Regions from separate parts of the Mesorhizobium sp. M1A.F.Ca.IN.020.03.2.1 genome, predicted to be linked through region 2. Evidence: predicted binding sites of a transcription regulator. Region 2 holds the regulator's gene; each other region holds the start of a gene.
What was found. The regulator PhoB, encoded in region 2, activates phosphate uptake and scavenging genes when phosphate is short. The targets are predictions, from matches to a motif close to TGTCATNNANCTGTCAT.

Region 1: EOA79_RS12260 (RNA degradosome polyphosphate kinase) is a predicted target of PhoB. The motif match lies at 2,010-2,026, and genes of this name have one in related genera.
Region 3: ppk2 (polyphosphate kinase 2) is a predicted target of PhoB. The motif match lies at 1,207-1,223, and genes of this name have one in related genera.
Region 4: EOA79_RS25755 (esterase-like activity of phytase family protein) is a predicted target of PhoB. The motif match lies at 2,058-2,074, and genes of this name have one in related genera.

Annotation. Positions count from the first base shown of each region.
Region 1 covers NZ_RZSV01000059.1:943-4,381, forward strand. The annotation lists gene EOA79_RS12260 (RNA degradosome polyphosphate kinase) at 1-1,849, opposite strand, end outside; gene EOA79_RS12265 (zinc-finger domain-containing protein) at 2,090-2,335, shown strand; gene EOA79_RS12270 (FAD-dependent monooxygenase) at 2,362-3,439, shown strand, end outside.
Region 2 covers NZ_RZSV01000070.1:9,449-12,887, forward strand. The annotation lists gene EOA79_RS13825 (ROK family transcriptional regulator) at 1-1,075, shown strand, start outside; gene phoB (phosphate regulon transcriptional regulator PhoB) at 1,392-2,081, opposite strand; gene phoU (phosphate signaling complex protein PhoU) at 2,101-2,805, opposite strand; gene pstB (phosphate ABC transporter ATP-binding protein PstB) at 2,826-3,439, opposite strand, start outside.
Region 3 covers NZ_RZSV01000004.1:63,472-66,910, reverse strand. The annotation lists gene EOA79_RS01655 (dihydrofolate reductase family protein) at 1-147, shown strand, start outside; gene ppk2 (polyphosphate kinase 2) at 190-1,110, opposite strand; gene EOA79_RS01645 (aldo/keto reductase) at 1,375-2,418, shown strand; gene EOA79_RS01640 (glycosyl transferase family 90) at 2,458-3,429, opposite strand.
Region 4 covers NZ_RZSV01000219.1:2,286-5,724, forward strand. The annotation lists gene EOA79_RS25740 (Gfo/Idh/MocA family oxidoreductase) at 1-666, opposite strand, end outside; gene EOA79_RS25745 (LacI family DNA-binding transcriptional regulator) at 864-1,889, shown strand; gene EOA79_RS25755 (esterase-like activity of phytase family protein) at 2,134-3,439, shown strand, end outside.

The DNA of each region.
Region 1 (3,439 bases), on a different contig from region 2:
CGTGGCCGTTGCCGAAGCAGTAGATGCGGCTGTGCTCAAGGAAGCGGCCGACAATCGACTTCACCCGGATGTTCTCGGAAAGACCCGGCACCTGCGGCCTCAGGCAGCAGATGCCGCGCACGACGAGATCTATCTCGACGCCGGCGCGGCTGGCGTCATAGAGAGCGTCGATGACGGTCGGATCGACGAGCGCGTTCATCTTCATCCAGATACGGGCCGGCCTGCCCTCGAGCGCATGGGCGATCTCCTCGGCGATGTGCCTCAGGATGCGGTCGCGCAGCGTGAACGGCGACACCGCAAGACGCATCTCCTCGGCAGGCTCGGCGTAGCCGGTGATGAAGTTGAAGATCTGCGCGACATCGCGCGCGATCGTCGGGTCGGTGGTGAAGAAGGACAGGTCGGTGTAGATGCGGGCGGTGACCGGATGGTAGTTGCCGGTGCCGAGATGTACGTAATTGCGCAGCCGGCCGTCCTCGCGGCGGACCACCAGCGACATCTTGGCGTGGGTCTTCAACTCCAGGAAGCCGAACACGACCTGGACGCCGGCGCGCTCGAGGTCGCGCGCCCAGCGGATATTGGCCTCTTCATCGAAGCGCGCCTTGAGCTCGACGAGCGCCGTCACCGACTTGCCGGCCTCCGCCGCGTCGATCAACGCCCGCACGATCGGGCTGTCGTTCGAGGTGCGGTAGAGCGTCTGCTTGATGGCGACGACTTCCGGATCGGCCGCCGCCTGGCGCAGGAACTGCACCACGACGTCGAAGGATTCGTAGGGGTGGTGGACGATGATGTCCTTCTCGCGGATGGCGGCCAGGCAGTCGCCACCATGCTCGCGGATGCGCTCGGGAAAGCGCGGGTTATAGGGCGTGAATTTGAGGTCGTCGCGCGGGATGGCGACGATCTCGGAGATCTGGTTGAGCGCCAGCGGCCCGGTGAGCACGCTGATGCGGCTCGACGATACTCCGAGCTCGCCGGCGACGAAGTCGCGCAACTCGGCCGGCATCAGCGTGTCGAATTCGATGCGGATGACGGAGCCGCGGCGGCGGCGCTTCAGCGCCGTCTCGAACAGGCGAACGAGGTCTTCCGATTCCTCCTCCACCTCGATATCGCTGTCGCGGATGATGCGGAACGTGCCCGAGCCCTTGACCTCATATCCAGGGAAGAGCTTGCCGATATAGAGGCCGACCGCTTCTTCCAGCGGGATGAAGCGGACATGATGCTTGCGGTCGGGCAGACGGATGAACCGCCGCAGCGCCACCGGCAAGCGCAAGAGCGCGCTCATCTCCTCGCCGTTCTTGCGGTGGCGCAGCTGCAGCGCCATTGAGAAACCGAGATTGGGGATGAACGGAAACGGGTGCGCCGGGTCGATCGACAGCGGCGTCAGCACCGGGAAAACCTGACCCTGGAAATGCTCCTCCAGCCAGGCCTTCTCGTCCTTGGTCAGGCCGTCGCGGGGGATGCTTTCGATGCCTTCTTTGTTGAGCAGCTCCATCAGGACCGACAGGCTCTTCTGCTGGTCTTCCTGCAGGCGCTCGACCTCGCGCAGCAATTGCTCCAACTGCTGCTCAGGCGTGCGGCCGTCCGGACTCTTCAACGCGATGCCCTCGCGCACCTGACCGGCGAGGCCGGCGACGCGCACCATGAAGAACTCGTCGAGGTTTGCGGCCGAGATCGACAGGAAGCGGACGCGCTCGAGCAGCGGGTGATGCTCGTTCAGCGATTCCTCGAGCACCCGGCGGTTGAACTGCAGCCAGGAAAACTCGCGGTTGACGAAACGGTCTGGATTGCCGCCGTCCGGGCTCGCCGCCTCGACGGTGATGAACTCGCTCTGCACCGGCTTCAGTTCGTTCATTGTTCCTGCTCTTGGCCACAACGTCATTCTTTGAGCGCCATACGCCGCCGGACGCGCTATGCACGCTCTAACACGCTTTTATGACGCATGATGTCACGGAATCGCTTCGTTTCCGGCCTCATGCGCTTAACCGGCTCAACTTATCCTCTGCCAGGCTTTTGCGACAGTTTCATTTCATCGATCTTGCAAACCGGCCGGTTATGATCCAGATGCAAACGGGCCGAACTGAAGGAGACGACGATGGCAGGCGGTACCATTCCCCATTTCCAGAACGACGCGGGCCATCCGGCGATCGATATCGGCGTCAAGGAATTCATGTGCACCGGCGCCAATCCGCCTTTCGACCATCCGCATGTATTCCTCGACATGGGTGACGACAATGAAAAGGTCTGCCCTTACTGCTCGACGCTCTACCGCTATTCGCCGAAGCTGAAGGCGACGGAAACCGAGCCTGCCGGCTGCCTCTATATCGACCAGGCCGCCTGATCGCGGATCTGGGTGACCGCTAGACCATGGAGGAGGCGCGGTCCCGGCAGGTCGTCATCGCCGGGGCCGGAATCGCCGGACTGACGGCAGCTCTTGCCTTTGCCGAACACGGCCAAGCCGTCACGGTGCTGGAACAGGCCAGCCAGCTCGAAGCGGTGGGCGCCGGCATCCAGCTTTCCCCCAACGCCACCTGTATGCTCAGCCGGCTCGGCGCGCTCGACCGGTTGCGGTTGAACGCGATCCGCCCGGAAGCGGTGGTGCTGAAGGACGCTGCCACCTTGCGCGAACTGGCGCGCGTGCCGCTCGGCCAGGCCGGCGAAGAGCGCTGGGGCGCGCCCTATCTGGTGGCACACCGCGCCGACCTGCAGACGGCGCTGACGGCGCGGATGGCGGAGCATCCCGAGATCCAACTCCTCACCGGCGCGCGGGTGACGGACGTTGCCGTTCAGCCGCAAAACATCACCGTCACCGCCGAAACGGATAGCGGCAACATCGAGGCCGCCGGCGGCCTGCTGATCGGCGCCGACGGCGTCTGGTCGTCGGTTCGCAGGCTGCTTGCGGGTCGAGAGCCGGCTTTCGGGAAGAACCGCTTCTCGGGCGAGCTGGCCTGGCGCGCAACGGTCGCATCGACAAGCGCCGCCGGCCAGGCTTTTGCAGCAATCGCCGCCGGCGACTGCATCACCGCCTTCCTCCATCCCGGCTTCCATATGGTCGCGTATCCGGTGAGCAAGGGCAGCGCCTTCAACCTGGCCGCTTTCACCAGAGGCGATCGCATCGCCGAAGGCTGGTCCGGCCATGCGGACCCCGCCATCCTCGCCAGCGCCATGCGCGGTACGTCGCCCGCGCTGGCAAGGCTTGCCGGACTTGCCGGGCCATGGACGGCGTTTCCGATCCACACCGTCGAGCAACGTCGCTGGACGATGCCGAAGGGCGTAGCCCTGATCGGAGACGCGGCGCACGCCATGACCCCGTTCGCGGCGCAGGGCGCGGCGATGGCGATCGAGGATGCCGCGATGCTCGCCGATCTGGTCGCCGAATTCGACGGCGATCCGCGGCAGAGCCTCACCACATGGGAAAATCTCAGGCGCCCGCGCATCGAGAAGG
Region 2 (3,439 bases):
AGGCGTCTTGGCCGAGAGCAAGCCGAGCGAGACCGCGTCTCTGAAGCGCGGCCGGCCACAGGTGGGCCTCGCGCTCAAGCCTGAGGCGGCGGCGGTGGTGACGGTGGTGCTGTCGCTCAATTTCCTCTCGGTCGCCGTTATCGATTATGCGGGCCAGGTCATCGCCGAGGAGCAGCGCCGCCTCGATACCCTCACCATGCCGCGCAACGAGCTGATCGGCGAATGCTTGGCGATCGTGCGGCGCCGGTTGGACGATCCGGACCTCGACGTCGGCAGCGTCGCCCGCATCGCCATGGGCATCCAGGGCATCACCGATTCCCATGCCCGCGCCATGCTATGGTCGCCGATCACGCCGCTGACCGACATTCCCTTCGCCGACATCCTGGAAAAGGAATTCGGCATTCCGGCCACCATGGAAAACGACTGCAACATGATGGCGGTGGCGCTGCAGTGGCGCGATCCCGACCGCTATCGCGACAATTTCATCGCCATCCTGCTCTCGCACGGCATCGGCATGGGCCTGGTGCTGAAGGGCGAGCTGTTCACCGGCACGCATTCTTCCGGCGGCGAGTTCGGCCACATGATCCATCGTCCGGGCGGCGCGCTTTGCCGTTGCGGACGCCGCGGCTGCGTCGAGGCCTATGCCGGCAACTACGCCATCTGGCGCAGCGCCATGAAGATGAGCGAGGACGCCGAGCCGGTCGATGTCGGCGACGCCGACATGCGGGCGCTCGCCGCCAAGGCGCGCGAGACGGATGGCCCAGAGCGCGAGGCCTATCGCCGGGCCGGGGAGGCGCTGGGCTTCGGCCTTGGCAGCCTGTTCGCGCTGATCGACCCGGCGCCGGTCGCCATGGTCGGCGTCAGCGCCGCCGCCTTTGACCTGATCGAGCCGGCGCTGCGCGAGGCGATCGGCCAGACCGCCGGAGGCCAGCATTCGAAGTCGATCTCCTTCGATACCGAGCCGAACGAATTGCCGCTGATCCGCGAAGGCTGCGCCGTGCGCGCGCTGACCTTCGTCGACCAGGAGATTTTCGCCCCGGGCGTGCAGGCAAGAGCGGGCAAGAACGTGGCCTGAGCAGCTTCGATAGCGATCGTTGGCTTCTGTGCGTCCTGCAGACGCCGGAGATTAGCGAAGGCCCCGCAGCTTCGTCATTCCAGGGCGGAGCAGGAGCGAAGCTCCGTCGCGGAGACCCTGGAATCCATGCCATTACCTCAATCGTCGGATGAGCGGAGCAGAATTTCTGCACCGCCGCGGCGCGTGGAAGTCGCGTGGATCGTCGGGTCTGCGCCGCGTCGCGACGCTTCGTGCTCCGCCCGTGGACGGCGAAGCACCAGCGTCTCGATAACCCGCCAGCTCAGATAGAACCCGTCAGACCTTCGGTGCCCTGGATCTAATCTTCCCTGATCGCGTAGCCCGCCCCACGGATGGTACGTATGACGTCCGGCATGCGGCCGTTGTTGACCGCCTTGCGCAGGCGGCCGACATGCACGTCCACGGTGCGCTCGTCGATATAGATCGTCTCGCCCCAGACATTGTCGAGCAGCTGGCTGCGCGAGAACACCCGGCCGGGATGCCGCATCATGAATTCAAGCAGCCTGAACTCGGTCGGGCCGAGCCGGATCTCGCTCTTCTTGCGGTAGACGCGATGCGATTCGCGGTCGAGGACGATGTCGCCGACCTTGAGCACGCTGGACAGCACCTCGGGCTTGGCGCGGCGCAGCAGCGCCTTGACCCTGGCCATGAATTCCGGCGTCGAGAACGGCTTGACCAGATAGTCGTCGGCGCCGGTCGAGAGGCCGCGCACCCGGTCGCTTTCCTCGCCGCGCGCGGTCAGCATGATGATCGGCAGGCGTTCGGTCTCGGGCCGCATCCTGAGGCGCCGGCAAAGCTCGATGCCGGACACCGCCGGCACCATCCAGTCGAGCACCAGAAGGTCGGGCACATTCTCCTGCAGGCGGATCTCGGCCTCGTCGCCGCGGGTCACCACCTCGACCTGATAGCCCTCGGATTCGAGGTTGTAGCGGAGCAGCACCCCCAGCGGTTCCTCGTCCTCCACCACCATGATGCGTGGCGCGATCATATAGCAGGCACCTTCGCTGTCAGGCCGCCGGCGCCGACATCGTCGTCTCGTCCTGCTTAGGACGATTCGCGGGCAATTGCGTGCCGGTCAGCACATAGTAGGCGTTCTCGGCGATGTTGGTGACGTGGTCGCCGATGCGCTCCAGATTCTTGGCGCAGAACAACAGATGCGTGCAAGCCGTGATGTTGCGCGGATCCTCCATCATGTAGGTCAGGAGCTCGCGGAAGACGGCGGTGTATTTGACGTCGATGCGCTCGTCGTCGTTGCGGAGCTTGGCGAGCGCCGTGGCGTCGCCGGCCGCGTATTCCTCGATCACGCCCTGCACCTGGATCAGCACCAGCTGCGCCATCGAATCGATGGAGTGCGAAAGGTCGCGCGGCGCGGCGCTGACGCCGACCGAGCCGACGCGCTTAGCGATGTTCTTGGCAAGGTCGCCAATGCGCTCGAGATCGCCGGCCATGCGGATGGCGCCAACGACGCTGCGCAGGTCGTCGGCCATCGGCTGGCGTTTGGCAATCAGCGTGATGGCGCGATCGTCGAGCTCGCGTTGGCGCGCGTCCATGATGGCATCGTCGGAGACCACGCGCTGCGCCAGCGCGTTGTCGGAATTCAGCAGAGCCTTGGTCGACGCGCCGACCATCGAGCCGGCAAGATCGCCCATGTCGCGGATAAGCTGGCTGATCTGCCTCAGATCCTCGTCGAAGGAAGCGACCGTATGGGCCATGGTTATGTCCTCGTATGAACTCAGCCGAAGCGGCCGGTGATGTAGTCCTGCGTGCGCTTCTCGCGGGGCGAGGTGAAGATCTTCTCGGTCCGGTCGAATTCGATCAGCTCGCCGAGATACATGAACGCCGTCTGCCGCGACACGCGCGCCGCCTGCTGCATGTTGTGGGTGACGATCACGATCGTGTAGTCGGCCTGCAGCTCGTCGATCAGCTCCTCGATCTTGGCGGTCGAGAGCGGATCGAGTGCCGATGCCGGCTCGTCGAGCAGGATGACCTCCGGCTTCACCGCCACGGTGCGGGCGATGCAGAGCCGCTGCTGCTGGCCGCCCGAAAGGCTCTGGCCACTGGCGTTGAGCTTGTCCCTGACCTCGTTCCACAGCGCGGCGCGCTTCAGCGCCTGTTCGACGCGATTGTCCATCTCGGCCTTGCTTATCTTCTCATACAGCCTGACGCCGAAGGCGATGTTCTCGTAGATCGACATCGGGAACGGCGTCGGCTTCTGGAACACCATGCCGATCTTGGTCCTGAGCAGGTTGAGGTCCTGCGAACGGTCGAGGATGTTCTTGCCGTCGAGCAGCACCTGGCCTTCGGCGCTCTGCTTCGGGTAGAGCTCGTAGATGCGGTTGAGCACGC
Region 3 (3,439 bases), on a different contig from region 2:
GGCGAGATGCATCTCGCGGTCTCGCCGATCCTGCTCGGCTCCGGCGAGCATCTTTTCGCCGGGCTGGACATGCCGAAGCTCGGCTACCGCTGCACCAGCCAGGTCGCGACCGCCGACGCGACGCATGTGATGATCGGGCGGGCGTAAGCTCGGCTCCCCCTTCTCCCCCTGTGGGAGATGGGGAAGTGCTCAATACTTCGACGGCACATAAAGCTCGCGCGGCAGCACCTGCCGCTCGTAGGACGGGTTGAAGACGCGCTCCGGCAGCGTGATCTCCTCATGCGGCACGTCTTCGTAAGGCATTTGCTGCAGCAGGTGATCGATGCAGTTCAGTCGGGCCCGCTTCTTGTCGTTGCCTTCGACAATGAACCACGGCGCTTCCTTGATGTTGGTACGGGCGAAGGTCTCTTCCTTGGCTTTGGTGTATTGTTCCCAGCGCACGCGCGACTGCAGGTCCATCGGCGACAGCTTCCACTGCTTCATCGGATCGTGGATGCGCATCAAAAAGCGCATCTGCTGCTCCTCGTCGGTAATCGAGAACCAGTATTTCACCAGCGTGATGCCGGAGCGCACCAGCATGCGTTCGAATTCCGGCACGTCGCGGAAAAACTCTTCGACCTGATCCGCATTGGCAAAGCCCATCACCCGCTCGACGCCCGATCGGTTGTACCAGGAGCGGTCGAACAGCACGATCTCGCCGCCCGCCGGCAGATGCGGCACGTAGCGCTGGAAATACCATTGCGATCTTTCACGCTCGGTCGGCGCAGGCAGCGCGACGACGCGGCAGATGCGCGGGTTGAGGCGCTGGGTGATGCGCTTGATGACGCCGCCCTTGCCGGCCGAGTCGCGTCCCTCGAAGATCACCACCAGCTTCTTCTTGTGGTAGGCAACCCAGGACTGCAGCTTGATGAGCTCCGACTGCAGCCGCAGCAGCTCGCGGAAATAGGTCGTTCGCTCGATGGAGGGCGGATGCGACTTCTTGTAGATCCTGGCGATCTCGAGCGAGAGCGCGGGTTCGGAAATCTCCAGCTCATAGTCCTCGTCGAGCGTGTCCTCGAGTTCGGCTTCCAGCCAGTCCTTGGCTCCGGAATTCGTCTTGACCTCGTTCATTGCGCAGCTCCTGCCTGTCAGCCACTTTCGCCTCGGACGCGCTCCGGCCGAGGCCGGAAACACAACTCCGTAAGCCGACTGAGATACAGACGCGCAATGACGGTTTTATTGCGAGCAGGAGCCGGCAACGCTGGACCAGCCGATATGTGATCGGCCCGTATCGATGGCGGGGCGACAAGCCGCCCGAATTGTCCTACAAATACCCTCGCCTCTTCCGGCGCCCGCGACGGCGCGCCTCTTCAAAACAAATCGCAAGGACCTGACATGGAATACCGCACGCTTGGCCGTTCCGGCCTGAAGGTTTCGACATTGACCCTTGGCACGATGACCTTCGGCGGGACGGGCCCGTTCGCCGCCGTCGGCAAATCCGATCTCTCGGAGGCGAGCCGCATCATCGATACCTGCATCGATGCCGGCATCAATCTCATCGACACCGCCAACGTGTATTCGAACGGCCTGTCGGAGGAGATCGTCGGCGAGGCGCTCGGCGGCAAGCGCAAGAACGATGTGCTCATCGCCTCCAAGGCGCGCATGCGGATCGGAAACGGCCCCAACGACGAAGGCCTGTCGCGCCATCACCTGATCCGGGAATGCGAGCGGAGCCTGAAGCGGCTCAAGACCGACGTCATCGACATCTATTTCCTGCATGAGTGGGATGGGGTCACGCCGCTGGAGGAAACGATCGCTGCGCTCGACACTTTGGTCAGCCAGGGCAAGATCCGTTATGTCGGCTGTTCCAATTATTCGGGCTGGCAGGTGATGAAGGCCCTCTCGATCAGCGACAGCCATCATCAGCCGCGCTTCGTCACGCAGCAGATCCACTACACGCTGGAAGCGCGCGAGGCGGAGTACGAGTTGCTGCCGATCTCGGTCGACCAGGGTCTTGGCGTGCTGGTGTGGAGCCCGCTGGCCGGCGGCCTGCTGTCGGGCAAATACCGTCGCGACAGCCCGACGGCCCGCCAGCTTGGCGGCTGGTCCGAACCGCCGATCCGGGACGAGGACAGGTTGTGGCGGATCGTCGACGTTCTGGTCGAAATCGGCAAGGCGCGCGGCGTTTCGGCGGCACAGGTGGCGCTTGCCTGGCTGCTCGGCCGCCCGGCCGTTTCTTCGCTGGTGATCGGCGCCCGCAACGAAGCCCAGCTCAAGGACAACCTCGCGGCGGCCAGCCTGATGCTGTCCCTGGACGAGCGCCTGCGCCTCGACGACGTCAGCCGGCCGCCGGCGCTTTATCCCTACTGGCACCAGCAGCTCACCGCCAAGAACCGGTTCGGCCCCGCCGACCTGGTGCTCGACCGCAGCGATATCTGAGAATCCGCGCCGTGCTCCGCGCCCGAAAACGCGCGGAGGTCAGCCGGCGATAAAACGCCAGACCTCCGGGTCGGGTTCGATCTGGCCGCTTAGCACGAAATATTTGTAGAGGACGAGCAGCGATACCGCCCGCTCGTCCTTTTCGTTGCTGAACCGGCGGCAATAGGCGTTGGCCGCCGTTATGATGCGTTGGGCTTCCGCCGGGTGCTTTTCGAAATAGGCGATCTTGTCGGCGACGTCCGAAAAATCCGACGCCAGAGGCACGTAGTGGACATCGGCCTCGAGCTCAGCCTCGGCGAACCAGGTTTCGTAGGTCGGCGGCGGCATCAGGCAGAGCGAATTCGAGCTCATGATCCACTTGAGGTTCGTCGCCACGTCATTGCCTTCGAGCGAGACGATGTAGCGGAACTGCCGCTGGTGCGCGATCGTGAGATACGGCTTGCGATAGTTCTCCGGGGCGCTTGGCTTGGGCGAGCCGGCATCGCAAGACGGCAGGTCGCGCACGGCATCGACGAACCGTTTGCGGATCGGATTGTTGAAATGACCGCGCCAGACCGCCATCGGGCGCTTGTCGGCGAAGGACAGATTGTCCTTTGGCATGTTGAAATGGCGGAACTTGTCGAGCTTCATGATCACGGCGTTGCCGTTGTCGTTACGGATCGGCCGGTCCTTGACGATTGACGGCACCGCCGGAACGTCGACGACGTCGCCAAACTCGAGATCGATGAGCAGGTGGCGATCGAAGTAGCGGGCGAACTCCTTCAGGTCGTAATAGTACATGCTCCCGAACTTGGGTATTTGACTGGCCGGCACGGCCGCCGCGCTCGGCACGAAGCTATGGTCGAGCCGGTTGTAGTAGTTGACCCGATCACGGACCGTTTTGCTGGAGAGCCGTGCCTGCTCCAGCCGGCGCGCAAGCCGCTGGCGAAAGAGAGCCTGCGGCGCCACATCGCGCGTGATGTTGCGTATGAAATAAAATACCCGCGCTGCGGTGCGTAAGGGCGAGGCCATGCGTCCGTCG
Region 4 (3,439 bases), on a different contig from region 2:
GACCTTGCCGCCGCCGAAATCGAACACCGCGCTGGCCGACGAGCCCTGACGGTACCAGGAATTGGCAGGCTCCCACTCCTGGCAATAGACGCCGGCCGGTTCGCCGGCGACCATGTAGCGGGCGGCGTCGAACGTGTGGATCGCCATGTCGAGCAAAAGCACGTGGCGCATCTCCTCGCGAAAGCCGCCGAAGTGCGGCGCGACGAAGAAGTCGGCATGGATGCTGGTCGGCTTGCCGATGGCGCCGGAATCGAGGAACCGCCGGATCCGCCTGACATTGGCGACATAGCGCCGGTTCTGAACCACGGCATGGACCCGCCCCGCGCGGCGCGCCGCTTCGATGATGGCGCGCGCATTTTCTGGGCTGTCGGCAAGCGGCTTTTCGGTGAGCAGATGGCAGTTATGGGCAAAGGCCGAAAGCGCGACCTGGCGCCGCGCAGCAGGAACCACGACATCGAACACGGCATCGGGCCGGGTCTGATCGAGAACGGCATCGAGGCTGGTGCCGATGACGGCATTGGGGAGCTCGTACTCGCGCGCCCTCGCCTGCGCCCGATCGGCATCGAGATCGACAAGGCCGGCAATGGCAAGCCCGTCGATCTGCCTCGCGGCATCGAGCCACTGCCTGCTCATGGCTCCGCACCCGACCAGGACGACCTTCATCATCCAGCGCTCCTCCTCCGCTCGGCCCCTCCAGGCCGAGTGTCACGGCATTTCCGGCTTCACCGTAAACGTTTTTCCGTAAACGTTTACGAGAACACACCCGATGGCGTAGAATGTCAATCACCTGCTCGCGAAAATCGACATGCACTGCTTGGCCTGAAGGACGGCCGGTGCTAGCGAGGTCAGGGGGAGAACCTACCTTGGCGTCCAGCATCCACGATCTCGCGCGTCACCTGAACATTTCGATCGGCACCGTGTCGCGCGCGCTGAACGGCCGCGCCGACGTCAATGCGGAGACGCGCCAGCGCGTGCTCGAGGCGGCCAGGAAGCTGAACTATTCGCCCAACCAGTCGGGCCGCAGCCTGCGCCAGGGCGCCACCCGCTCGATCGCCTTCATGCTGCAACCGCATCCCGGCGACCAGCAATATGGCGAGCCGTTCTTCATTCCGTTCCTGACCGGCCTGCAGGCGCGGCTCGCCGAGCATGAGTTGGATCTGATGGTCGTCATGGGCGAGCCCGGCCAGTATCAGCAGGAGCGGCTGCGCCGCGTGGTTGAGACGCGCCGGGCCGACGCGGTCGTGTTGGCCAATACACGGCGGGAAGACGATCGGATCGACTATCTGAGCAAGGCCGGCTTTCCCTTCGCCACGCTTGGCCGAAGTCAATCCGGCGGCGACACCTATCCTTCGCTCGATATCGATTTCGAGAGGGCGGGTGATGAAGCCGTCGACCGGCTGGTTGCGCGCGGCCACCGCCGCATAGCTGCCATCCGCCCTTCGCTTGATCTCAACTTCGGCTACCTGTTCCTCGACGGCTACCGCAAGGCTCTGAAGCGGCACGGCATCGAAGTCGACCCCGGCCTGATCGCCGACGGCTTCATCAACGAGACCGGCGGCTACCAGGTGACGCCGCGTGTCATGCTCTCCAAGGACCGGCCGACAGCCATCATCTTCAACAATGACGCGATGGCGCTCGGCGGCTGCAAGGCACTGGCCGAGATGGGCATCAGGCCCGGCCACGACATCGCGGTGATCGTCATCGTCGACACGCCGCTCTGCCGCTACTTCTCGCCGACGCTGACCGCCTTCCGTCCGGCGCTGGAGCCGATGGGCCGGCGGCTGGCCGAGATGCTGCTGGCGTCACTCCCGGCCCATGCCGGTCCGGAGGGGCCACGCACGATCCGCGAAGTCTGGCCGCTGGAGCTCGTCGCGCGCGAGAGCGATTGAGCACCCTCTCCTTCTCCCCTTGCGGGAGAAGGTGTCGCCGAAGGCGACGGATGAGGGGTGCTCCAGGGAAAGCCAACGTCTCGCTCCGCTGGAACACCCCTCATCCGTCTCGGCGCTGCGCGCCGATCCACCTTCTCCCACATGGGGAGAAGGAAGGAGCCCCACTCCTGTCACGCAAGTATGATGTTCGCGTCCTAGACCCGATGTGACGCCATTCCGGCTCTGCTCGTCACATGGGGACATCATGAAGCACCTCAACCGAACCGTCGCGCTTGGCGCGGCAATCGCCCTGTTCACCGTGCTGAGCCCTGCGCTCGCCGAGGGTGTTGGCTATGTCAACAAGGGGCTGGTCGGCGTTGGCCGCATCCCCGCCAGCCAGAAGGACAAATTCGGCGAGACCTTTGGTTCGGGCTCCGGCATGGCAATCGACGCCAAGAGCTGGGCGCGTGACGGCGCCGGCTACAAAGGCTCGCTCTGGCTGCTGCCGGACCGCGGCTACAACGTCGCCGGCACCACCGACTACCGGCCCCGCTTGAACACCATTGCAATCGAGCTGACCCCGACCCCTCCGGGCGCGGCGCCCGCCGCCGGCCAGGAACAGTCGGGCGTCAAGGCAACGCTCGTCGACACCATGCTCCTGACCGACGACAAGGGCGCCGACGCCACCGGCCTCGACCCGCTCAACGGCGTGCGCCCCGCTGCCGGCGACATGCCGATCCTGCCGCAGGCCGACAATGGCAAGCTTTCGCTCGACGACGAGGCGGTCGTGCGCCTGCCCGACGGCACCATGTTCATTTCCGACGAATATGGCCCCAACATCTATCGCTTTTCGGCCGACGGCCGCCTGATGTCGGCGACGCAGCCGCCGGCGGCCCTGGTGCCGATACGCCATGGCAAGCCGAACTTCGCTTCCGACAATCCTGGCCCGGGTGCCGCCGAGCCGGATCCCAAGGATCCCGAGACCGGCCGCCAGAACAATCAAGGCCTCGAAGGCATGTCGATGACGCCGGACGGCAAGTTCCTGATCGCCGTGCTGCAGTCGGCGCCGCGCCAGGATGGCGGCGATTCCGGCTCGACCCGCCGGAACACCCGCGCGCTGGTCTATGACGCCTCCGACCTCGCCCACCTCAAGCTGGCGCACGAATATGTCGTACCGCTGCCGGTGTTCAAGGACGCCAAGGGCAAGATCAAAGTGGCCGCGCAGAGCGAGATCGTGGCGCTGTCCGACAAGAGCTTTTTGATGCTGGCACGCGACAGCGGCAACGGCCAGGGGCTGAAGGACGCCGAGTCGGTTTACCGCAAGATCGAGATCGTCGACCTGTCCGCGGCCACCGATATCGCCAACGGCCCATTCGACGCCGCCGACAAGCCGGTTGCGCCGAAAGGCGTGCTCGATCCGTCGGTGACGCCGGCCAAGCTCACCTCGTTCATCGACATCAACGACAAGGGCGAACTCGGCCGTTTCGGCCTGCACAACGGCGCGCCGAACGACAGGAACAACCTCTCGGAGAAGTGGGAGGCGATGTCGCTGGTGAGCGTGCTGGACCCGA